4 regions of the Segeticoccus rhizosphaerae genome follow, and region 3 is predicted to be linked to each of the others. Evidence: riboswitches for the same ligand, from Rfam matches in the RefSeq annotation. Region 3 holds a riboswitch; each other region holds the start of a gene.
The links. Region 3 has a riboswitch for S-adenosylmethionine ahead of FCN22_RS03380 (bifunctional o-acetylhomoserine/o-acetylserine sulfhydrylase). Riboswitches for the same ligand answer to the same signal wherever they lie in the genome.
Positions count from the first base shown of each region.

Region 1: it holds a riboswitch for S-adenosylmethionine, as region 3 does, so the genes downstream of both, FCN22_RS19670 (OsmC family protein) here and FCN22_RS03380 (bifunctional o-acetylhomoserine/o-acetylserine sulfhydrylase) in region 3, are expected to answer to the same signal.
Region 2: it holds a riboswitch for S-adenosylmethionine, as region 3 does, so the genes downstream of both, FCN22_RS10485 (aminotransferase class V-fold PLP-dependent enzyme) here and FCN22_RS03380 (bifunctional o-acetylhomoserine/o-acetylserine sulfhydrylase) in region 3, are expected to answer to the same signal.
Region 4: it holds a riboswitch for S-adenosylmethionine, as region 3 does, so the genes downstream of both, FCN22_RS07080 (OsmC family protein) here and FCN22_RS03380 (bifunctional o-acetylhomoserine/o-acetylserine sulfhydrylase) in region 3, are expected to answer to the same signal.

Region 1 covers NZ_SWMA01000047.1:24,176-29,964, reverse strand. The annotation lists gene FCN22_RS19675 (sodium:solute symporter family protein) at 1-1,529, opposite strand, end outside; gene FCN22_RS19670 (OsmC family protein) at 1,526-1,933, opposite strand; SAM riboswitch class I at 2,240-2,332, opposite strand; gene FCN22_RS19665 (ABC transporter ATP-binding protein) at 2,674-3,474, opposite strand; gene FCN22_RS19660 (ABC transporter ATP-binding protein) at 3,471-4,532, opposite strand; gene FCN22_RS19655 (ABC transporter permease) at 4,545-5,414, opposite strand; gene FCN22_RS19650 (ABC transporter permease) at 5,411-5,789, opposite strand, start outside.
Region 2 covers NZ_SWMA01000012.1:65,349-71,137, reverse strand. The annotation lists gene FCN22_RS10490 (DNA translocase FtsK) at 1-1,296, opposite strand, end outside; gene FCN22_RS21885 (hypothetical protein) at 1,289-1,468, shown strand; SAM riboswitch class IV at 1,655-1,768, shown strand; gene FCN22_RS10485 (aminotransferase class V-fold PLP-dependent enzyme) at 1,820-3,349, shown strand; gene FCN22_RS10480 (MFS transporter) at 3,507-5,129, shown strand; gene FCN22_RS10475 (MarR family winged helix-turn-helix transcriptional regulator) at 5,138-5,590, shown strand; gene FCN22_RS10470 (SatD family protein) at 5,704-5,789, shown strand, end outside.
Region 3 covers NZ_SWMA01000003.1:106,251-112,039, forward strand. The annotation lists gene FCN22_RS03360 (nitrite/sulfite reductase) at 1-115, shown strand, start outside; gene FCN22_RS03365 (phosphoadenylyl-sulfate reductase) at 112-837, shown strand; gene cobA (uroporphyrinogen-III C-methyltransferase) at 834-1,607, shown strand; gene FCN22_RS03375 (sirohydrochlorin chelatase) at 1,604-2,371, shown strand; SAM riboswitch class IV at 2,419-2,534, shown strand; gene FCN22_RS03380 (bifunctional o-acetylhomoserine/o-acetylserine sulfhydrylase) at 2,631-3,956, shown strand; gene hrpA (ATP-dependent RNA helicase HrpA) at 4,096-5,789, shown strand, end outside.
Region 4 covers NZ_SWMA01000006.1:120,011-125,799, forward strand. The annotation lists gene FCN22_RS07060 (HhH-GPD-type base excision DNA repair protein) at 1-511, shown strand, start outside; gene FCN22_RS07065 (MFS transporter) at 539-1,960, opposite strand; gene FCN22_RS07070 (peroxidase-related enzyme) at 2,046-2,624, opposite strand; gene FCN22_RS07075 (CsbD family protein) at 2,737-2,910, shown strand; SAM riboswitch class I at 3,061-3,191, shown strand; gene FCN22_RS07080 (OsmC family protein) at 3,401-3,883, shown strand; gene FCN22_RS07085 (dihydrolipoamide acetyltransferase family protein) at 3,988-5,355, opposite strand; gene FCN22_RS07090 (alpha-ketoacid dehydrogenase subunit beta) at 5,366-5,789, opposite strand, start outside.

The sequences.
Region 1 (5,789 bases), on a different contig from region 3:
GTGAGTCCGCCGAGTCCACGGGTCTGCAGCCAGCCCCAGGCGATCACGGTGGAAAGGCCCAGGACCACGGCGGCGGTCAGCGTCCAGATGCCGTGGCGCCGCCGGCGTGGCTCGCTGGGTGGGGTGATCGTCCAGGCGCGTGGGGACTGCGCCAGGGTGACGGCGAGCAGGATGAGGAGGTTGATGCTCATGCCCACCCATACGGGGTGGATGCCGAGGTAGAACTGGTCGGGCTGCCAGCCTCCGAGTTGGTACCAGGTCAATCCGGTGAGGAAGCCGCAGCTCATGGCGGCGAGGACGGCGCGGCGGGTGGCGACCGGCCAGAAGAGCGCGCCGAGGACGGGGGCGAGGGTGGCCCCGTTGCGCAGGGTCCAGGCCAGGACGTTCCACCAGGCCGACTGCTCGGTGCGCAGGAAGCCGAAGGTGATCATCAGGGCGGTGAGCAGGACCAGCGACCAGCGGGTGTACCGCACTTGGTCGTCCTCGGTGGCTTGGGGCCGGATGGCCCGGCCGACGTCGCGGCCCAGGCTGGTGGCGCCGGAGAACTGGCATGGGCCGCCCCAGCCGAGGGCGCAGGCCCAGATGCCCAGGCAGAACACGGCAGTGAGCGGGGCGGGTAGCACTTGGGCGATGTAGAGGGGGACGGCGACCAGGCCGAGTGTCTGGTCGGGCACCACGAGGGCGGCGGCGAGGCCGAACACGACACCCAGGAGGATGAAGGGCGTGCCGAATCCGACGGCGTACACCAGGCCCTTGCGGCCCTCCTCGGGCGTGCGGCAGGACAGCGCCATCTGCAGCGCCGCTTGGGCCAGGATGACGTTGACGATGAACGTGCCGAACCATGCCACCACCAGCGGTAGCCCCACCCCGGACCAGTCGAACAGTGCTGGCTGAGATGCGGACAGGTCTGCCAGCCCGCTGAATCCGGGCTTGATGAGGAAGGCGGCCGCACCGAGCGCGAGCATCAGGGCGAAGACCACGCAGTTGGCTGTCTGGGTGAAGGCGATCGACCACATGCCTCCTGACCACAGGTAGAACAGCAGCAGGAGGGCGGTGCACACGATGGCCACCTGGATCGAGAGGCCGGTGAACGCGTGCAGCGCGGACGCGAAGGCGATGGCCGTGGCGACCGACCACATCGGGAAGGTGAACGCGGTGATCGCGCCGCCGACGCCGAGCGCGAGCCGGCCGTACCGGTCGCCGATCAGGCCGGAGATGGTCACCACCATCCGCTCCCGGAACGGCACGACCAGTAGCCCGGCGATGAGCAGGACCTGCACGGACTCCGCGACGCCGTACCAGATTGCTGACACGCCGGTGTGGTAGCTGAGCTCGAGGATGGCGATGAACGAGGAGCCCGAGAACAGGCCGGTGATGCAGAACGCGACTGTCAGCGGCCGGAACCGTCGACCACCGGCGAAGAAGTCGCGGCCGGCCGACTCGCGGCGGCGGGCGACGCGTCCCGCGCCGACCAGGAAGAGGGTGTAGGCCAGAGCCAGTCCGATCGTCCAGGCGCCGACGCCGGTCATCGCGCGTCCTCCACGACGGACCAGTCCTGGGTGATGGGTACGCCGGCGTCCTTGACCAGGTTGAACGCGGGGCAACGGCGTTCCACTTCGTCCTGCAGCCCGGGCAGCGCGTCCGGGTCGTCCAGCCCGAACCGGGCCCGCACCACCAGATCACGGAAGTGGGGGCTGACATCGGCAGTCCCGTGGAAGCCGCGGGTGTCCATGGTGGCCTCGATCCCGATGTCCAGCGCGGTGACGTGAAGCTGCTGTTCGGCGGCGACGGTCTCGACGACCACGGCGAGGCAGCCGGCGAGCGCGGCGACCACATACTCCATCGGGCTCGGGGCACTGTCATCTCCGCCCGCGGGAGCCGGCTCGGCGGTGTGGAAGGGATCGAGGTCGCGGACCTGGTGACGGGTCCGCATGGTTCCCTCCCAGCTGCTGTGGGTGCGGATCCGCTTCAACTGAGGACGGTCGGAACGTGTGGCAGACGGCGTGGTGGATGTGGACACAGGAAGACTCCGGGCAGGTCGAGGCGCCAAGGCATGGCCTGGTGCCAAAAGGGTGGGGGAGGGTGCGTGCCCTCGCGTGGGTCGAGCGGGTTTCAGCGGTGCAGCTGGCGAGGGCGACAGCGGTCTGCCGTCACCCGGCACAGATCGACGTGCCGGCGCGCGTAGAACCGGGCGGTGCGGCCGGGAGCGGCGTGCCGTGACGGCGCTGAATACATCGATCCTCCATCGGTCCTGGCGTTAGCACCCTCACCCGATTTCGGGGGGTTGCTGCAGCTTCGATGAGCCAGGTCTCTCAACTGCTCTGGATAGGCGCGGCCAACCTAACAGCCTCATCCGCCCGAAAGCCAACGTGTTCACCAGATGGACGGCAAGCGACGAGTAGCAAATCAAGCGGCCCCGCCTCCATCCGGATCGCTAACCGGGAGCGGTTCCGGTCGCATCAGGCCGACCGGGACGGAACCCGCATGTGTTGCAGGCCGCGCGCTGCCACCTGAGGCGCCGACAGTTCAGAGCATTCTGGCGTTGGTGTCGAACGTCAGGAGCCCGACATCCGTGACGCGTGTCTGACCACGAAGGCACGGTTGCCGATGCGCCAGAGCCCCTCTCCCTGTTGCAGGTTGCGTTCTTCAGACTGTTCGGTCAGTTCAGCGGGATTAGCGGCTGTCCGTGTTGTGGCCTTGCTGTGCCTTGAGACGGGGGATGGCGCTCAAGAGTGTTCGTGTGTAGGACGTCTGCGGCGACTCGAACAAGTCGGCGCACGACTGCTCCTCGACGATCTCGCCGCGGTAGATGACGCTCACCCGGTCGCACAGGGTACGGATGATGGACAGGTCGTGCGAGATGAAGAGGATGGAGAGGCCGAAGTCGTGTCTCAGGTCGCTGAGTAGGTTGACGATGCCGGCTTGCACGGACACGTCCAAGGCAGCGACCGGTTCGTCCGCGACCAACAACTGCGGGTTGATGGACAGTGCCCGCGCGATCGCCACCCGTTGGCGCTGCCCACCCGACATGCCCGCAGGCCGAGAGCCGAGCACGGACTCGGGTAGCCGCACCATCTCCATCAGCTCGCGGCACCTGTTGTCGATTGCCTGACCACGTAGTTCCGAGTGTCGTCGAATCATCTCCACGAGCGTCGATCTGATGCTCATGCGTGGGTCAAGTGAGCCGTAGGGATCTTGGAAGACCATCTGGATCTGGCGCCTGTCTTCACTCCTGCGCCTACGGTGGAGCACACGACCGTCGAACGTGATCCTTCCGGAGTCCACAGGCTGAAGGCCGACGACGGCGCGCGCGATGGTGGATTTTCCGGAGCCGGACTCTCCGACCAGGCCAATGATCTGACCGCGGCCGACGTCGAGAGACGCATTCTTGACCGCGTAGAAGCTGTCCTTGCCTCGCTTCTGTTTGAAGCTCACGACCAGGTCGCTGCACTGCAGCAGGGGGTCGGCCGTCATGGAGCGCCCTCCTCAGGACGGTCGAGCTGCAGGTGTTCGCGGATGGCGTCGGGTGGAGGTTTGCTACCGACCTGGTGCAAGCAGTGGACCTCACGCCCGGGGATGTCGGACATGTCGGGAATGGGCGCCACGACGCAGTCATCCTGTCGATATTCGCAGCGTGGGGCGAACGGGCAGCCGCTCATCTGGTGGTTTAGCGCCGGTGCGCTGCCCGGGATGGAGTAGAGGCGGCGGCTGATCTGGTCGATGTCGGGGGTGGAGTGCAACAGGGCCTCGGTATAGGGGTGCCGCGGATGGTCGAGGATCGCTCGAAGGTCGTTGGAGCCCTCCATGACGCGACCGGCGTACAGGACCGTCAGGGAATCGCACAGCTGGGCCACCACCGCGAGATCGTGAGTGACGTACAGCAGGCTGGCACCCAAGTCGTCCCGTAGGCGAGTGAACAGTCGCAGGATCTGCTTCTGCACGGTCACGTCGAGTGCTGTCGTAGGCTCGTCGCACAGCAGCAGTTTCGGCCTGCCTGCGACTGCGGCCGCGATCATGACTCGCTGCTTCAAACCCCCGGACAGCTCGAACGGGTAGGCATCGATCTTGGTCTCCGCGTCGTCGATGCCTGCTTGCTGCATGAGCTCGAGTGCGTACTTGCGTGCCTGTCTCTTGCGCATGCGGTCCTTGCGCATGACCGCATCGACGATCTGTTCGCCGACCGGGATGACCGGGTTCAGCGCTACCGCGGGCTCCTGGAAGATCATCGAGATCTTGGAACCCCGCAACTTCACGAGCCGCTTGGCGGTCGTTGCATGCTTGGAGCCTCCGAAGATGAACTCCTCGTCGTCGAAGACCATCCTTCCCGAGGTGACCTGGACGTTTGGCGGCAGTAGACCGAGGATCGCTCGTAGCGTGAGGCTCTTGCCTGATCCGGACTCACCAACCAAGCCGCGGGCCTCTCCCGGGTCGAGTGAGAACGACACGTCCTTGAGGGCGGTCAGACGCTGACCCTCGATCGTGACTTCGACGTTCAGCCCCTCGACAGTCAGCAGTGGTTCGGTCGTCTCCATCCTTCACCCGGCCTAGCGGTCGATCCGGAGAACGTGTGCAAGGCCATCTCCGATGAGAGCCAGAGCCAGGCTCGTGAGGATCACTGCACCCGCAGGGAACAGCGTCAAGCCGTAGTAACCTCCGGCGAGGAATTGTTGCCCGTCGGCCATCATCGACCCCCAGTCCGGTGTGGGGGGCACGATGCCGAGTCCGAAGTAGCTCAAGGTCACGATGACTCCGACGTTCATGACGATGTCACTCATCGAGTAGACGATGGCCTGGGTGGCCACGTTGGGGACAACGTGGCGAGTCAGTGTGCGCATCGTGGAGATTCCGCTGACCTGGCAAGCGGCGATGAACTCCTTGTTCCGCAGCACCATCGCCTCGCCTCTCACGATCCTTGCGTAGGCCACCCAGGACACCGCAGTGATCGCGATGAAGATGCTCTTGGCGCCGTTGCCGAGGATGAAGACAAGTGAGATGACCAAGATGAAGAAGGGGAACGCAGTGAAGATGTCAGCGACCCGCATGATGATGGTGTCGAACCAGCCGCCGAAGTATCCGCTGACCGCACCGATGACCATGCCGAGGATCCAGGGGGCAATCACGGCCGCGACCGCTATGGTCAGGTCGCTCCTGGTGCCGTAGATGACGCGGGCGAAGATGTCGCGGCCGAGGTTGTCCGTGCCGAAAAAATGTTCAGACGAGGGTGGCAGCAGCGCGTTCGGGACATCCGGGGCGGTGGGGCTGTGAGTCGTGATGAGCGGAGCGAAGATCGCGGTCAGCACGATGATCCCCAAAATCACCGATCCGAACCAGAGCTGGGCGTTGTGGCGCCGTGCCCATCGAGGAACCCAGTCTCGCGTCGTGGCTGCGGGCGCTAGCGTCGTTGGCGAGGTCATGCCATCCGCATCCTTGGGTCGAGTCGGGCGTAGATGAAGTCGGTGAGTAGGTAGACCAGCACGACCAGGAGGCCGAACATCAAGGTGCACGCCTGCACGACCGCGTAGTCCCGGTTGAGAATCCCTGCCATCAGCATGGACCCCATGCCCGGGATGGCGAAGACCTGCTCGATCACCAGAGCCCCGCTGGCCAGCGCTCCCACCTGAATGCCGAGGATACTCACCCCCGAGATGCTCGCGTTACGGAGCACGTAGCGACGGCGAATCGCGCCGTCCGCGAGACCCTTGGACCGAGCGAAGGCCACGTACTCACTGGCAAGCGACTCGATCATGGCCGTTTTGAGCCCGCGAACCAGCACCGGAACGATGGTCAGG
Region 2 (5,789 bases), on a different contig from region 3:
GCTGCGCAGCACGTCACCGAGACTGACCGTCTCGCGGTCGGTGTTGGGGATCTCGACGCCGATCGCGGACTTGCCCGGGATCGGGCTGAGGATGCGCACGTCGGCCGACGCCACGGCATACGCGATGTTCCTGGACAGCGCCGTGACCCGCTCGACCTTGGTGCCGCGACCGAGCTCGACCTCGTAGCGAGTCACGGTCGGGCCGCGCATGAAGCCGGTCACCTGGGCGTCGATGTCGAACTGGTCGAGGACCCCGGTGAGTGCCTCCACCACGTGGTCGTTGACGGCCGACCGCTTCTTGTGCGGCGGGCCGGCGGTCAGCAAGGTGTTGTCGGGCAGCGTGTAGGTGACGTCCCCGGCCAGCGCCAGCTGCTCCACCCGCTGCGGCAGCGGGGTCGTCGGGGGCGCCTCGAGGCCGCCCTTGTCGTGGACCTGGCCCGGGCCGGGAGGGTCGGTGGCATCGGTCGAGGGCGGGGGATCGGCAGCACTCGGCGCCAGCACGCCGGGCGCGGTGGGTCGCTTCTCCCCGGGGCGGGGGCCCTTGCCCCGCGAGTCGCCCACGGCGTTGCCGTCGGCGTCGACCACCGCGGCCTGCTCGAACGCCTCGTCGCCGACGAATCCCTCGGGGCCGCCCACCAGGTCGGGGTCGGCCCGGCGGCGCGAGCGACGCTTGGGCGCGGGCTGCTCCTCGCCCTCGGGGTGTGCCGTCTCGTCGGATGCCTGGGTCCCCGGGTGGTGGAAGAGCCGGTCGCGGGCCTCACGCAGCCGAGCCGGGATCTGGTGCACGGGGGTGGCGGTGATGACGAGGATGCCGAAAAGACCGAGCAGGCAGAGCAGCACGACGGCGCCCCACGTGTGCACGGCGGCGGCCACGGGGCTCGAGGCCAGCCAGCCGATGATGCCGCCCGCGTCGCGCATGGCGGCAGCCCCGTCGGGCGGACTGGGCAGGCCCTGGGCGATGTGCACCAGCCCGCAGGTGGCGAAGGCCAGGGCGGTCGTGCCGATGGTCACGCGGTTGTTGGACGTGGCGTCGCCGGGCGCGCGCAGCAGGCGAAGGCCGAGCAGCAGCAGGGCGATCGGCAGGGCAAACGCGACGCGTCCGAAGGTGCCCGCGACGATCGCGTGGATGATGTCGCCGACGACTCCTGTCAGACCCCACCACTCGCGGGCCGCGACCACGACCGCCAGCCCGATGAGGGCGAAGCCGATCCCGTCGCGACGGTGCTCCGGCTCGAGGTCGCGCGCGCTCGTGCCGACCCGGCGGACCGCGCCGCCCGCGACGTGCGCCATGCCCATCCAGGTGCCTCGGACGGCACGCAACGGCAGCGGCAGGCCGCCACCCCTGGCTCTCGACCGGCCCTTGGCCGAGGCCCGGGCCGGGGTCTTGCGCGTGCTCGGGCGCCCGGCGGCCGGGCGCGACGAGGTGCGGCGACTCGAGGACTTCGAGCGGGCCGTGGAGGAGGACTGACGTGTCGCCACTGTCGCAGGCTACGCGATAGTCACCCTCGGATCACGTGTCACACGCGCACCACAGGTCACCGGTCGGACCCGGCAAGCGTCGGATGGGCCCTTCCCGTGCCTGAACGTCTCGACATCTGAGATGACCGCTCAGGTGGTGGGCACCGCGGCCCCCGAAGCGGTAGTTTCCTGCACAGGTCATGAGTGCCAGCGTCAAGCCCCGGCTCGCTGGTCGGCAACCCTCCTCCGCGGTGGGGTGCTCCGGGTGACGACCCGGCCGTCCTGCACCAGCAGGCGGCAAGCGCGGACCGGCGCCCGTCGCAGGTCCGACCCAAACACTGGACCGACAGGAGCAGCCCGTATGTCGATCGCGAGCCTGACCCGCCGCACCGCCGATACGCCGCCCACCTACGGCTGGGCGGTGCCTCCGGTGCCCGCTATGCCCGGAGCGGGCAGCCGACCGGCGCCTGAGCCACCCCATCGGCTGCGCTCCGTGCCGATCCCACCCACCGGACCTGCGCCCGCGGAGCGGTCCTCACCCTCGACTCCGCAGGGTCGTGAGAGCGCCCGTCCCCAGGCACCGGCGGTCCTGGCCCCACCCCGCACCGTCGCAGAGAACCTCGGCGTGCCCACGCTGCACCGCACGGTCGTCGACTACGCCAACTTCGACCACGCCGCGTCGACACCCGCGCTCGAGTCGGTCAAGCACGCCGTGGACACCGCCCTGCGCACCTACTCCTCGGTGCACCGCGGCACCGGCTACACCTCGCGGATCACGACCGGGTGGTTCGAGGCGGCGCGCGAGGAGGTGGCCGAGTTCGTGGGCGCGCGGCCCGGCGACGAGGTGGTGTTCACCCGCAACACCACGGACGCCCTCAACCTGCTGGCGCGGTGCCTGCCCTCGCGCACGACGACCTTCGTCTTCGAGTCGGAGCACCACGCCGCGTTGCTGCCCTGGCCCTCCTCGCGGACCGTGCGGCTGCCGGTGCCCGCGAGCGCCGCGGACGCCGTCGCCCTGCTCGACGGGGCGCTGGCCGAGTCCGACGACGGCAGGCCGCGACTCGTCGTCGTCACCGGCGCCTCCAACGTCACCGGCGAGCTGTGGCCCGTCGAGGAGCTGGTCACGGTCGCCCGCAGGTATGACGCGCGCGTGGCCCTCGACGCCGCGCAGCTGGCGCCCCACCGCCGGGTCGACCTCACAGCCCTCGACGTCGACTACCTGGCACTGTCCGGCCACAAGCTCTACGCGCCCTACGGCTCGGGCGCCCTGGTGGGGCGCGCCGACTGGCTGGACTCGGCCGCCCCCTACCTGCGTGGTGGCGGCGCCACCGCGGCCGTCACCCCGGGCGGGGTGGTCTGGCACGAGGGGCCCGCACGGCACGAGGGCGGCACTCCCAACGTGCTCGGCGCGGTCGCGCTGGCGGCCGCATGCGCCACGCTGCGCCGCGAGCGGGACGTGGTCGAGGCGCATGAGGCCGAGCTGGCCGCCGCGCTGCAGGCCGGGCTGGGCGGCATCGCCGGGGTACGGACCTACTCCGTCTTCGGCGACGATCACCCCCGCGTCGGCGTCGTGGCGTTCACCATCGACGGCGTGGACAGCGCCCTGGTCTCGGCGGCCCTGTCGGCGGAGCACGGCATCGGCGTGCGGGACGGCCGGTTCTGCGCACACCCGCTCGTCGACGAGCTGCTCGGGGACGCCGGCCCTGACGCTCCGCCGACCGCTGTGCGCGCCAGTCTCGGCCTGGCGACGACGCGGGAACACGTGCAGCGGCTGGTGGCAGCGGTCGCCTCGATCGCCGCGGACGGCCCGGAGTTCGACTACGAGCTGACCGCCGAGGGGTGGACGCCGGTCGCGGACCCACGCGACCTCACCCTGCCTCGCCCCTGGTGACCCCCTAGACCACCCACTGTTGCTGGCGATCGGCGTCATATGTGACGCCGATCGCCAGCAACGAGGGAAACGGCTTTTTATTTGCATGCAGCAAGCAACTTGTATATTGTTGCCGACGGCAACCAACGTGCTTGACCACTCCTCGAGGAACCGCTGCATGAGTACCACCACCCAAGCCCCACCCACCCGGCCGCCCGGCGCCTCCGTGCCGATGAGCCACCGGGAGGTCCTCTACGCCCTCTCCGGCCTACTGCTGGCCATGTTCGTCGCCATGTTGTCCTCGACCGTGGTGTCGACCGCGCTCCCCCGGATCGTGGCCGACCTGCACGGCAGCGAGGCGGGCTACACCTGGGTGGTGGTTGCCTCGCTGCTCGCGATGACCGCGACCACGCCGATCTGGGGCAAGCTCGCCGACCTGTTCAGCAAGAAGCTGCTGACCCAGCTGACCCTGGTCATCTTCATGGCCGGTTCGGTCATCGCCGGGATCGCCCCCGACATGGGCGCGCTGATCGGCGCTCGGCTGCTGCAGGGCGTCGGCATGGGCGGCCTCACCGCGCTGGTGCAGATCGTCATCGCGAGCATGGTGACGCCACGCGACCGGGGCAAGTACTTCGGCTACCTCGGTGCCGTCTTCGCGATGGCCACCGTCAGCGGCCCGCTGATCGGCGGCCTCCTGGTGGACGCGAAGTGGCTCGGGAGCTTCCTGCCCGGCTACATGGAGGGGCAGGCCTGGCGCTGGTGCTTCTACGTGGGCATCCCGATCGCCGTCGTGGCCTTCGTGGTCCTGCAGAAGACGCTGCACCTGCCGACGATCAAGCGCGAGGCCTCCATCGACTACCTCGGCGCCACCCTGATCACCGCCGGGGTCTCCGCCCTCCTGATCTGGGTCTCACTCGCCGGCACCCAGTTCGCCTGGGTCTCGGCCACCACTGCGGTGCTGCTCACGCTCGGCCTGCTCCTCCTGGCGGCGTTCGTCTACGCCGAGACCAAGGTCGCCGAGCCGATCATCCCGCTGCGGCTGTTCCGCGACCGCACCACGAGCCTTGCGGTGTTCGCCTCCGTCATGGTCGGTGTGGCGATGTTCGGGTCGACGGTCTTCCTCGTGCAGTACTTCCAGATCTCTCGGGGCATGACGCCCACCCGCGCGGGGCTGATGACCCTCGCCCTCGTCGGCGGGGTGCTGGTCTCCAGCATCGCCACCGGCCGGCTCATCGCCGCCACCGGCATCTGGAAGCGCTACCTCGTGGGCGGCGGCGTGGTCATGGTCGCGGGGATCGGGTTGCTCGGCATGATCGGACCTGACACCAGCCTGCTGCGGGTCGGCGCGTCGATGACCGTGCTGGGCCTGGGCATGGGCGCGGTCAACCAGAACCTCGTCCTCGCGGTCCAGAACAACGCCGCCCAGGCCGACATCGGCGCGGCGAGCTCGCTGGTCGCGTTCTTCCGCACGCTGGGCGGCTCGATCGGCGTGTCCGCGCTCGGCACCGCGCTCGGCCACCGGGTCAGCTCGGGGATCACCGAGGGTCTGGCGCGGATCGGGGTCACCCCGCCGGAGGGCTCGACCGGCAGCGAGATCCCGGACATGACCACCCTGCCGGACAAGATCCGGCCGGTCTTCGAGGGAGCGTTCGCCGACGCGACCGGCTACCTGTTCCGGCTGGCCGTGCCGTTCGCGGTGCTGGCCCTGATCGCCATCCTGTTGATCCGCGAGGTCCCGCTGCGCAAGACCATCGAGCGCGAGGACGAGCTCGAGCAGCTCGCTGAGCCGGTCGCGAGCTGAGGCGACCGATGACCGGGGCCACGAAGGCTGCCATCCCCGACGTCGAGCGGGAGATCGAGCGTGAGCTCATCGCCCTCGTGCGTCGAGCTCGACGCGACTCCCGGGAGCACGCTCGGCTGGTGCACCCGGAGCTGCAGGCGGCGGGGTATGGCGTGCTGGTCACCGTCGCGAAGCACCAACCCACCCGGGCCTGCGAGCTCGTGCGGCTGCTCGAGCTCGACAAGGGCGCCGTGAGCCGGCAGGTCAGCCAGCTGGAGCAGCTCGGACTGGTCGAACGGCTACCGGACCCGAGCGACGGTCGGGTGCAGACCCTGTCGCTCTCGCCGGCCGGCGAGGAGCGGATGGCCGCGGTCCGTCGCCGGTGGCACTCGGAGTTCCGCGGGCGCCTGGCGAGCTGGGCGCCCGAGCAGCTGGCCGGATTCGCCGAGGACCTGCGGCGCTACAACGCCTCCCCGGGGTGAGGGTCAGCCGATCGCTCCCCGACGGGTGAAGCATTAAGCTTCACCCGACGGGAGTGAAGGATTGCGCTTCAGGCATGATCGACTCTCGCCAGAGATAAATCTATAATCTTCATATGACACAAATGAAGCATAATGCTTACCGAGCGACGCTGCTGGGTGATGTCATGGCCTCGCGCACGGCAACCGATCGCCGGGAGCT
Region 3 (5,789 bases):
GGCGCAGCTCCCGGACTACGTGGAGCGGCTGGTCCGCCGGTTCGTGGGGGAGCAGCGCGGTGACGAGACGTTCGCGCAGTGGGCCCACCGGGTCTCCGAGGAGACCCTGCGATGACCGACCTGGGCACGCGGGAGCGGACCGCGCGTCGGCCGGCCACCCAGCTCGAGGAGCTGGCCCGGGCGGGTTCCCGGCTGCTTCGCACCTCGCCCGCGGAGGACGTGGTGGCCTGGGCTGCGGGCCAGTTCGGGGAGTCGCTCGCGGTCGCGAGCAGCATGTCCAACGGTGTGCTCGCACACCTGGTCTCGCGGTTCGTGCCCGGCGTCGACGTACTGTTCCTGGACACCGGCTACCACTTCGTCGAGACCCTCGGCACGAGGGACGTCGCCGAGGCACTGCTGCCGATCACGGTGGTCGACGTGCGGGCCGAGCTCTCCGTGGCCGAGCAGGACGTCGTCCACGGCGCGCGGCTGTATGACCACGACCCCGAGGCATGCTGCCGGATGCGCAAGGTCGAGCCGCTCGCCCGGGAGCTTGCGGGTTACGAGGCGTGGGTCAGCGGCATTCGCCGCGACGAGGCCCCGACCCGGCTGGGCAGCCCGAAGGTGGCCTGGGACGCCCGGCACGGCCTGGTCAAGGTCAACCCGCTCGCGGCGTGGACGTTCGACGACCTCCTCGACTACGCCGACGAGCACGGCGTGCCGATGAACCCCCTGCTGGCAGAGGGCTACCCGTCGATCGGCTGCGCGCCGTGCACCATCCGCGTGGAGCCCGGCGAGGACCCGCGGTCGGGCCGCTGGGCCGGTCTGGCCAAGACCGAGTGCGGGATCCACCGGTGAACGCCGACGACGCACGGGGTGCCCGCCCGACCGGCGGCTGGGTGGCGCTCGTGGGCGGCGGCCCCGGTGACGACGGATTGATCACGGCCCGTGGTGTCGAGCTGCTGCAGCGTGCCGACGTCGTCGTGGTCGACCGGCTCGCGCCCCGTGGCGTGCTGGACGGCCTCGGTGCCGACGTCGAGATCGTCGACGTGGGCAAGACGCCCGGGCACCACCCCTTCTCGCAGGAGGCGATCAACGCGGTGCTGCTCGACCGGGCGTCGGCCGGCAGGGGAGTCGTCCGCCTCAAGGGCGGCGACCCCTACGTGCTCGGCCGTGGCGTCGAGGAGCGTATGGCGTGTGAGCAGGAGGGCGTCCCCGTCGAGGTCGTCCCAGGGATCACCAGTGCCCTGGCCGTTCCCGCCTCCGTCGGCATCCCGGTCACCCATCGCGGCCTGGCGCGGGCCTTCACCGTCGTGACCGGGCACGAGGACGTCCCCGACCTGCCGACGGGGCGTGACCACACGATTCTCGTGCTCATGGGGGTGTCGACCCTGCGGCGCAACGCGGCCCTGATGATGGCTGCCGGCCGCGACCCGGCCTGCCCGGTCGCGGTGGTCGAGGACGCCTTCGGCCCGCGCCACCGGGTCACGACGGGCACGCTGGACTCGATCGCCGACGTGGCGGCGCTCGCCCGGGTGCGCTCGCCCGCCGTCGTGGTGGTGGGGGATGTCGTGACGCTCAGCCCGCACTGGTCCGGGGCCGCCGTGCAAGCGGGCGTCACCTCATGAACACCATTGCTCGGCACAGTCGACACGGACCGGCGGCACGGGAGCTGCTCCTGGTGGCGCACGGCACCCGGGACGCGCAGGGGCAGGAGGTCCTCGAGCGGGTGCGGCAGCGGGTGGGCCACCGGCTGCCCGGCGTCGCCGTCCGGCTGTCCTACATCGACGTGATTCGTCCCCACCTCTCCGACGCGCTGGCGAAGACGCCGGAGTGCGTCGTGGTGCCGATCTTCCTCAGTGCGGGTCACCACGTGCGGGTGGACGTGCCCCGCGCGGTGGCGGCGACCGGCGGCCTGGCCACGGTGACGCCCTGCCTGGGACCGGCCGACGCGGTGCTGCAGGCCGTGGCCGATCGGCTCGCGGCTGCGGGGCCGGTGCCCCGAGCGACGGTGCTCGCGGCGGCCGGCTCGACCGATCCCCGGGCCCGCGACGAGGTGCACCACGCGGCCGACCGCCTGCGCCGCCTCCTCGGCACGCCCGTGGCGGTCGGTTTCGCCGCCTCCGCCGCGCCGACCGTGGCCGACGCCGTCACGGCCCTGCGGGGCCGGGGAGCGGCGACGGTGGGCGTCGCGTCATACCTGCTCGCACCCGGGGTGTTCCAAGCGCGACTGGACGGCAGCGGCGCCGACCTGATCGGCGAGCCGATCGGCGCCCACCCGCTGCTGGTGGACCTGGTGGTGCGCCGCTTCCGGTCGGCCGCGCCGCCAGCACTCACCCGCCGGCCGGCCCACGCCGGCGACCGGGCGGCATACCTCGCAGGTGTCCGATGAGTGAGACGCGCCATCCAGCCCGTGGACGCGCCGCTATCCTGACGACAGGTCATGAGTGTCAGCGCAACGGCCCCGGCTCGCTGACCGGCAACCCTCCACCGCGGTGGGGTGCCCCGGGTGAGGACCTGGCACGGCGTCGCCCGACGTCGTGCAAGCGCGGGAGACCAGTTCGCTGCCACCCCGCACCGCACGTGGCGCGCCACCGGCGCGGGCGCGTGCGTTCCCTGGACGACAACGCACGAAAGGCAAGGCCACAGCGATGACTGACACCACCCCCAACTGGTCCTTCGAGACGCGCCAGATCCACGCCGGCCAGGAGATCGACGAGGACACCCGGTCACGGGCCCTCCCGATCTACCAGACCACCTCCTACGTCTTCCGGGACACCCAGGAGGCAGCCGACCTGTTCGCCCTGAAGGAGCTCGGCAACATCTACACCCGGCTGCAGAACCCGACGAGCGACGTCGTCGAGAAGCGCATCGCCAGCCTCGAGGGCGGCGTGGGTGCCCTGCTGCTGTCGTCCGGCCAGGCCGCCTCCACCTTCGCGGTACTCAACATCGCCGAGGCGGGCGACCACGTGGTGGCCAGCCCCAACCTCTACGGCGGGACCTACAACCTGCTGAAGTACAGCCTGGCCAAGCTTGGTGTGGAGACCACCTTCGTGGAGGACTCCACCGACCCGGAGTCGTGGCGCGCGGCGGTGCGGCCCAACACCAAGCTCTTCTTCGGCGAGACCATCGCCAACCCCAAGGGCGAGGTCCTCGACATCGAGAACATCGCAGCGGTCGCCCACGAGGTCGGCGTGCCGCTGGTGGTCGACAACACGATCGCCACCCCCTACCTGCTGCGACCGCTGGAGTGGGGTGCCGACATCGTCGTCCACTCCGTGACGAAGTACCTGTCCGGGCACGGGACGGTGATCGCCGGCGCCATCGTGGACGGCGGCACCTTCGACTTCGCCCAGGACCCGGAGCGGTTCCCGAACTACAACCAGCCGGACGAGAGCTACCACGGCCTCGTCTACGCCCGCGACCTCGGTGTCGGCAGCCAGTTCGGCGCCAACCTCGCCTTCATCCTCAAGGCCCGCGTGCAGCTGCTGCGCGACCTCGGCTCGGCGCCGGCCCCGTTCAACGCGTTCCTCATCGCCCAGGGGCTGGAGACGTTGAGCCTGCGGATCGAGCGGCACGTCGAGAACGCCCAGAAGGTCGCGCAGTTCCTCGCCCAGCACCCGCAGGTGGAGTCGGTGCGCTACGCGTCGCTGCCGGACAACGAGTTCCACGCGGCGGCGCAGAAGTACACGCCGAAGGGCGCCGGCGCGGTGCTCGCCTTCGAGATCGCGGGTGGCCTGGAGGCCGGCCGGGCGTTCGTCGAGGGGCTGACCCTGCACAGCCACGTCGCCAACCTGGGGGATGTGCGCTCGCTGGTCATCCACCCCGCCTCGACCACCCACTCCCAGGGCGATGACAAGGACCGTCTCGCGGCAGGCGTGACGCCGGGCCTGGTGCGCCTCGCCGTGGGCATCGAGCACATCGACGACATCCTGGCCGACCTCGAGCAGGGCTTCGCCGCGGCCAAGACCTCCTGACCGCACCTTGCCCTCCCGCTCGTTGCGGCGAGAGCGCGACGTCGAGTGCGCGCTCTCGCCGCAACAACGGCGGTGACTCCACCGGACCGCGCGCATATCGGGGTGAGCGCAGCGGGACGGGGCACCTATCCTTGCCACCATGTCCTCCGAGCGCACGCGGTCGTCCTCGCGTGCCCGGAACCCCGGGCGGCGCCGCTCGCACGGCGGTCGTGCGCAGCACGATGGAGGCGGTCGCCGACCGCGGGAGACCTCAGACCAGCGAGCGGCCCGGATCGAGCGGCGCGCGGCTGCGCTGGCGGCCCTTGCCCCCCTGCGCTACCCCGAGGACCTGCCGGTCGTCGCCCGCAAGGACGACATCGCGACGGCCATCCGTGACCACCAGGTGGTGGTCATCGCCGGCGAGACGGGGTCGGGCAAGACGACGCAGATCCCCAAGATCTGCCTCGAGCTCGGCCGCGGGGTCGAGGGCCTGATCGGCCACACCCAGCCGCGCCGGATCGCCGCCCGGTCGGTGGCGGAGCGGATCGCCGAGGAGACCCGCACCGACCTCGGCACGGCGGTGGGCTACCAGGTCCGCTTCACCGACCACTCCCAGCGCGACACCCTGGTCAAGGTGATGACCGACGGCATCCTGCTGTCGGAGATGCAGCGCGACCGCGAGCTGCGCCGCTACGACACGATCATCATCGACGAGGCGCACGAACGCAGCCTCAACATCGACTTCATCCTCGGCTACCTCCGGCAGCTGCTGCCGCGCCGGCCGGACCTCAAGGTGATCATCACCTCGGCCACCATCGACCCGCAGCGCTTCGCCGAGCACTTCGCAGTCGACGGCAGACCTGCACCGATCATCGAGGTCTCCGGGCGCACCTACCCGGTCGAGGTCCGCTACCGACCCCTCGTCCGTGAACAGGGCGACACCCTCGTCGACGTCGACCAGGTCACCGGCATCTGCGAGGCGGTCGAGGAGCTGTGGACCGAGGGCACCGGAGACATCCTGGTCTTCCTGTCGGGGGAGCGAGAGATCCGTGACGCCGCCGACGCGCTCACCGGGATGTCGCTGCCGCAGACCGAGATCCTGCCGCTCTACGGGCGGCTCTCGGCCGCCGAGCAGCACCGGGTCTTCAGCTCGCACAGCGGCCGTCGCGTCGTGCTGGCCACCAACGTGGCGGAGACCTCGCTCACGGTGCCCGGCATCCGGTATGTCGTCGACGCCGGCACCGCGCGGATCTCGCGCTACAGCCAGCGCACCAAGGTTCAACGCCTGCCGATCGAGCCGATCTCGCAGGCGAGCGCCGCCCAGCGCTCGGGCCGGTGCGGCCGCGTCGCCGACGGCATCGCGATCCGGCTCTACTCCCGCGAGGACTTCGACGCCCGACCGGCCTACACCGACCCCGAGATCCTGCGCACCAACCTCGCGTCGGTCATCCTGCAGATGACCGCCCTGGGCCTCGGTGACATCGTCAGGTTTCCCTTCGTCGACCCGCCGGACTCGAGGCAGGTCGCCGACGGCGTCCGGTTGCTGGAGGAGCTCGGCTGCATCGACGGGTCGGTGAGCGACCCACGCAAGCGGCTCACGGCATACGGCAGGAAGGTGGCCCGGCTGCCGGTCGACCCACGACTGGCCCGGATGCTGCTCGAGGCCGAGACCAACGGAGCCCTGCGCGAGGTGCTCGTCATCGTCGCGGCCCTGTCCATCCAGGATCCGCGCGAGCGGCCCGCCGACAAGAAGGCGCAGGCCGACCAGAGCCACGCCCGCTTCAAGGACGAGCACAGCGACTTCATGGCGCTGCTCAACCTCTGGCGCTACCTGAAGGAGCAGCGTCGGGAGCT
Region 4 (5,789 bases), on a different contig from region 3:
CGCCCTGCTCACCGGAATGCTGCTCGACCAGCAGTTCCCCATGGAGCACGCCTTCCGCGGACCGGCCAAGGTGCTGGAGCGCTTCGGGACGCTGGCCCCGGCCGCGATCGCCGCCGCCGAGCCGGAGGCGTTCGCCGACCTGTGCGCGACACCACCGGCGGTGCACCGTTACGGGCGTTCGATGGCGGCTCGCATCCAGGCCCTGGCGAGCGTCGTGGTGCAGGAGTACGAGGGACAGGCAGAGCGGATCTGGACGGAGGCGAAGAACGGCAAGGACCTGGTGGCCCGGCTGCGGGCCCTGCCCGGCTTCGGGGAGCAGAAGGCGAGGATCTTCGCCGCACTCGTCGGCAAGCAGCTCGGTGTCGCTCCCGAGGGGTGGCGGGAGGCGGCCGGTGCCTACGGCGACGAGGGCTCGTTCCGCTCGGTCGCGGACGTGGTGGACGAGGAGTCGCTGCAGAAGGTGCGCACGTTCAAGAAGCAGGCGAAAGCCGCCGCCAAGGCAAAGGACTGAACCGGGTCGGTCCGGCTGCGGTCGGGCTCATCCGTCGCTCCCTTCCGGGGGCGCCGTCTTCGGGCCGGACCCGACGCGGCCGCCTGGCAGGCGACCCAGCACCGCAAGTGCGACCACCGCCAAAGCCAGCGCGACGGCCAGCGCGCCCACGAAGGGCCAGCGGCCCCCCGTGCCGACCAGCAGCCCGAAGGCCAGCCCGGCCGCTGCGATCGCCAGCGCCGAGCCGATGGCGTCGGCGATGGCGAGTGCCGAGCTGTTGAAGCCACGGTCGCGCTCGCTCGAGAGCGCCAGCATGCTGGTCGACAGCCGTGGATAGGTCAGGCCCATGCCGAAGCCACCCAGGGTCCAGCCGACCACGGCCACGAGCGCCGGAAGTCCGACGATGGTCGTCACCCACGTGTTCGCGATCGCGATGGAGACGAGCACCGCGCCGATGCTCACCGCGCGTCGGTGGGTGAGCTGCACGGCATACCGGCCCTGGATCGCTGAGCCGACCGACCAGGCGAGCGCGCCTGCGGTCAGCGCCAGTCCGGCGACCGACGGCGTCCACCGGTAGTGCCTGGTCAGGAGGTAGGGCAGGTAGACCTCGGCGCTGCCGAAGGCACCGCCCACCAGACCTCGCAGCAGGATCACGGTCGGCAGACCGGCCGCCGCCCGCAGGGTGTGGCGGGGGAGCAGGGGCCGGAGCGCCAGCAGGGCCAGCGCGGCCGCAGCCATCGTGCAGATCCACCGCAGGGCGGTCGGCAGCGGCGAGACGAGGTCGACGGCGAGCACCGCGCCGGCGGCGATGGCCGACCAGGACAGGCGCTTGAGGCTCCACGGGACGTCTGTCGCCGGCGCCGGGCGGCCCACCATGCGCAAGGCAGGGAGCACCATGATCATCGCGGGTACCACGAGCACGATGACGCCGAGGAAGACCCACTGCCAGCCGATGTACTGCGCGACGAGCCCTGCTGCGAAGGGTCCGATGAGCGAGGGAATCACCCAGGCCGCAGCGAATCCCGCGAAGATGCTCGGATGCAGGCGGGCGGGATAGATCTGCGCGAGCATGACGTAGAGCGCCACCGTCAGGCCGCCCCCACCCAGTCCGTGGACGAGGCGTCCCACCACCAGCATCGGCATCGTGTGCGACAGGCCGGCCAGCAGCAGCCCCGTGGCGAAGAGACCGACGGCCGTGAACAGCGGGGGAGTGGGGCCGGCGCGGTCCGACCAGTTTCCCGCGAGCACCATGCCGATGACGCCGACGGCGAGCGGCCCCGCGAACGCGAGTGCGTAGAGGGACGCGCCGTCGAGCTCCCGGCTGATGGTCGGCATGACGGTGGTGACCGCCAGGGCCTCGAAGGCAGCGAGGAACACCAGCGCACACATGCCGATGGTGATCCAACGGAAGCGTGCGCCGAGCACTCTGTCCACCGGGTGGTCCGGTGCGAGCGCGGGATCGGTCAGCACAGGGGGACTGTAGAGCCTCAACCGGACTTGAGGTCAATCAGTTTGCGCCCTCCCGCAACGGTGGCGGGCCCCGTCGCCGGCGACGCTACTTCTTCTCCCGGGGGACCCGCCCCATGAGGTAGAACTCCGGATTCGGCATCGTGCGGGTGACGCTGGCCACCCGGTTGCTCAGCCCGAAGAACGCGGTGATGGCGGCGATGTCCCACGCGTCCTCGTCGTCCAGCCCGTGTTCGCGCAGGGCCGCGAAGTCGGCGTCCCCGACGTCGTGACTGTGGGTGTTGACCTTGTGCGCGAAATCGAGCACCGCGTGCTGTCTCGGCGTGATGTCGGCGGTGTGGTGGTTGACCGCGACCTGGTCGGCGACGAGAGGTTTCTTCTCGAAGATCCGCAGCAGCGCACCGTGCGCGACAACGCAGTAGGTGCACCGGTTGATGCCGGAGATGCTGACCACGATCATCTCGCGGTCGCCCTTGGTCAGGTGCGATTCCTCTCTCTCCATGAGCGCGTCGTGGTAGGCGAAGAATGCGCGGAACTCTGCGGGACGGCGGGCGAGCAGCAGGAAGACGTTGGGGACGAAGCCCGACTTCTCCTGCACCTGGAGGATGGCCTCCCGGATGTCGTCAGGGACGTCGGAGAGCTGGGCGGGAGGAAACCGTGTGGACATGGCTCGATGGTGCCACTTCCCGCTGCGAAGATCGGCGCCCCACAAGGGGTGTACGACCGCGTCGGCTGGGTACTGTGCGGGCAGGCGAGACACGCCGAGGAGGAGGCTCGACATGGGACTCAGCGACAAGATGAAGCACTCTGCGGAAGACGCGAAGGGCAAGGTCAAGGAAGGTACCGGTAAGGCCACCGACGACGAGCAGCTCGAGGCCGAGGGTCAGACGGACCAGACCTCTGCGAAGGTCAAGAAGGTCGGTGACGACGTCAAGGACGTCTTCAACAAGTGACGACGGCCCGCCCGGCGCCCCACCCACGGGACGTCGGGCGGAGTTGTGCCCGGTCAGCCGTGCTCCGCGGAGCACGGCTGTCTCATTCTGTGGCCATCGAGTGCGCGAGCTCTACGTGCGTCGGTAATCTCCTGTGCTACAACCGAATACCGCTCATCCCGAGGGGCAGAGGGAACGGCCCGCTGAAGCCCCGGCAACCCGACCGCATGCTGGTCGGCCTCCACCGGAGGCCAGCGGTCGACAGGTGCCACGTCCGTCCCGCACTGCGGGAGAGATGAGGAAGACCACATCATGTCCCACACGATCGCCCTGCTGCTGACGCGTCGACGCCACGTCGACCTCTCTCGCGTCACCAGCAGCAGTTGTCGCCACTGACCGCCCGAGCGCCCTTGCGGCCCACGCGAGCCGACGCAGGTCGGTGACGCCCCCAATTCACAGCACGAATGGCACGCGGTATGCCGCTGCGTCGCCCTGCCCGGAGAGAGGCACCATGACCACCACGACCACCACCACGACCACCCACGAGCCCCAGCTCATCCACCCCGAGGTGCTCGCCAGCCATGTGTCGGGAACACCCACCGAGGTGTCCGTCCGGGCTGGCCGCCACGCCTTCACGATCGACGAACCGTCCACCCTCGGCGGCACGGACCTCGGCGCGAACCCCGTGGAGCACCTGCTGGCGGCGCTCGGCTCCTGCCAGGTGATCACCTTCCAGGTCTGGGCCGCCCAGCTGGGCATCACCGTGGACGACGTCGACGTGACGTTGACCGGTGAACTCGACCTGCGCGGCTTCTTGGGGCTGGATGACGAGGTGCGACCCGGGTTCTCGTCGGTCGACGTCTCGGTGCAGCTCACCGGGCCGGAGAGCCCCGAGCGCTACCAGGAACTCATCGACGCGGTCGAGAAGCACTGCCCGGTGCTGGACAGCCTCGCCGGCACGGTCCCCGTGCGCTCCACCTACGCGACCGCCTGAAGCCTTCGTAGCCCACCGCACCGGCGCCTTCCCGGCAGCGACGCGTGGTCGTGGCCGGGAAGGTGCCCTGCGGTCCTGCTCCGGATCGTCCTCGTGGCAGGCCGTCAGGTGACGATCCGCAGCGGCTGCTCGAGCAGGCGGACCAGGTCGCGCAGGAACCTCGCGCCGGTGGCGCCGTCGAGGACGCGGTGGTCGACGGTCAGGTTCAATCGCATGATGGTGGTGGTGCTGAGCTCGCCGTCCTTCAGCACCGGTGCCGGGGCCCCGGCGCCGACGGCGAGGATGGCTGCCTCGGGCGGGTTGATCACGGCGGTGAACTCGGTGATGCCGAACATCCCAAGGTTGCTCACCGTGAAGGTGCCACCGGTGAACTCGTCGAGCTTGAGCTTGCCGGCACGGGCGCGGTCCCCGAGGTCGTGCGCCTCTTCGGCGATCTCCCGGAGCGTCTTGCGGTCCGCATCCGTGACGACCGGGACGATGAGACCGTCCTCGATGGCGACCGCGATGCCCACGTTGACGTGACCCCGCCGGATGATGTGGTCGCCGGCCCACGCAGCGTTGACCTCCGGGTGGGATCGCAGGGCCACTGCGCACGCACGCACCAGCAGGTCGGTCACGCTGACCCGGACCCCGTCGTCGGTGAGCTGCTCGTTGAGCTGTTTGCGGAAGGCGAGCAGGGCGGTCAGGTCGACCGGCATGGTTAGGTGGAAGTGTGGCGCGGCGGCGCTCTCGGTCAGCCGCTGTGCGGTGACGCGACGCATCTGGCTGAGGGGCACCGTCTCGTCGTCGGGGCCAGCGGTGGGGGCAGGCCCGGAGGGTGTAGAGGGTGCGGAGGGTGCAGGCGTCGACGTCGCAGGTGCCGGTGCGGTGGCGTCCTCGCCAGCCCCCTGACCGGTGAGGACCGTGTCCAGGTCGGCCCTGACGATCCGGCCGCCGGGGCCGGACCCCCGAACGGTGGTGAGGTCGATGCCGCGTTCACGAGCCAGGGAGCGCACCAGCGGCGTCGCACGGATCTGGTCGGCTGGCGTGCGCGTGGCCGCCGGGGCACCCTGTCGGCCGGTCGGCTCCGCCGATGGCGGGGCCTGTGACTCGGTCGAGGCGGACGCCGCCTCCTGTCCGGCCTGGGTCTCGGCGTCCTCCGACCTGGCCGCCTCGGAATTCGCTCCGCTGGCGTCGGATTCGCTCTCGCCGCCGGTGGCCTGCTGATCGTCCCCGGATCCGGAGGAACTGACCGCGCCCGGCTCACCGATGACCGCCAGGGGCTCGCCGATCGGCACGGTGGAGCCGGCCTGGGCGATGATCCGTGTCAGCGTGCCGGTGTCGTAGGCCTCCAGGTCCATGGTGGCCTTGTCGGTCTCGATCTCGGCGAGGACGTCGCCGCGGTGGACCTCGTCGCCCTCGGACATGAGCCACTGCGAGACGACGCCCTCGGTCATCGTGTCGGACAGGCGAGGCATGAGCACGTCAGGCATGTGATCTCTCCTAGCGGGTGAACCTGGTCGCGTCGAGGACCTCGCCCACGACCTTCGTCAGGTCCTGGGCGGTCGGCAGGGCAGCATTCTCCAGGGGCTTGGCGTAGGGGAGGGGGACCTCCGCAGCAGCCACGCGCCGCACCGGCGCGTCGAGCCGGTCGAAGGCTCCCTCCTGGATGGTCGCGGCGATCTCCGCGCCCACCCCGTAGGTCAGCCAGTCGTCCTCGAGGACCACGGCTCGGGTGGTCTTGCGGACCGATGCGCAGACCGTTTCCCGGTCCAGGGGCCGGAGGCTGCGCAGGTCGACGACCTCGACGGAGACGCCTTCGGACTCGAACTGACGGGCCACCTCGAGCGCGATGAGGGTGGCCCGCGAGTAGCTGATGACCGTGATGTCGGAGCCCTCCCGGGCGATGGCGGCGCGGCCGATCTCC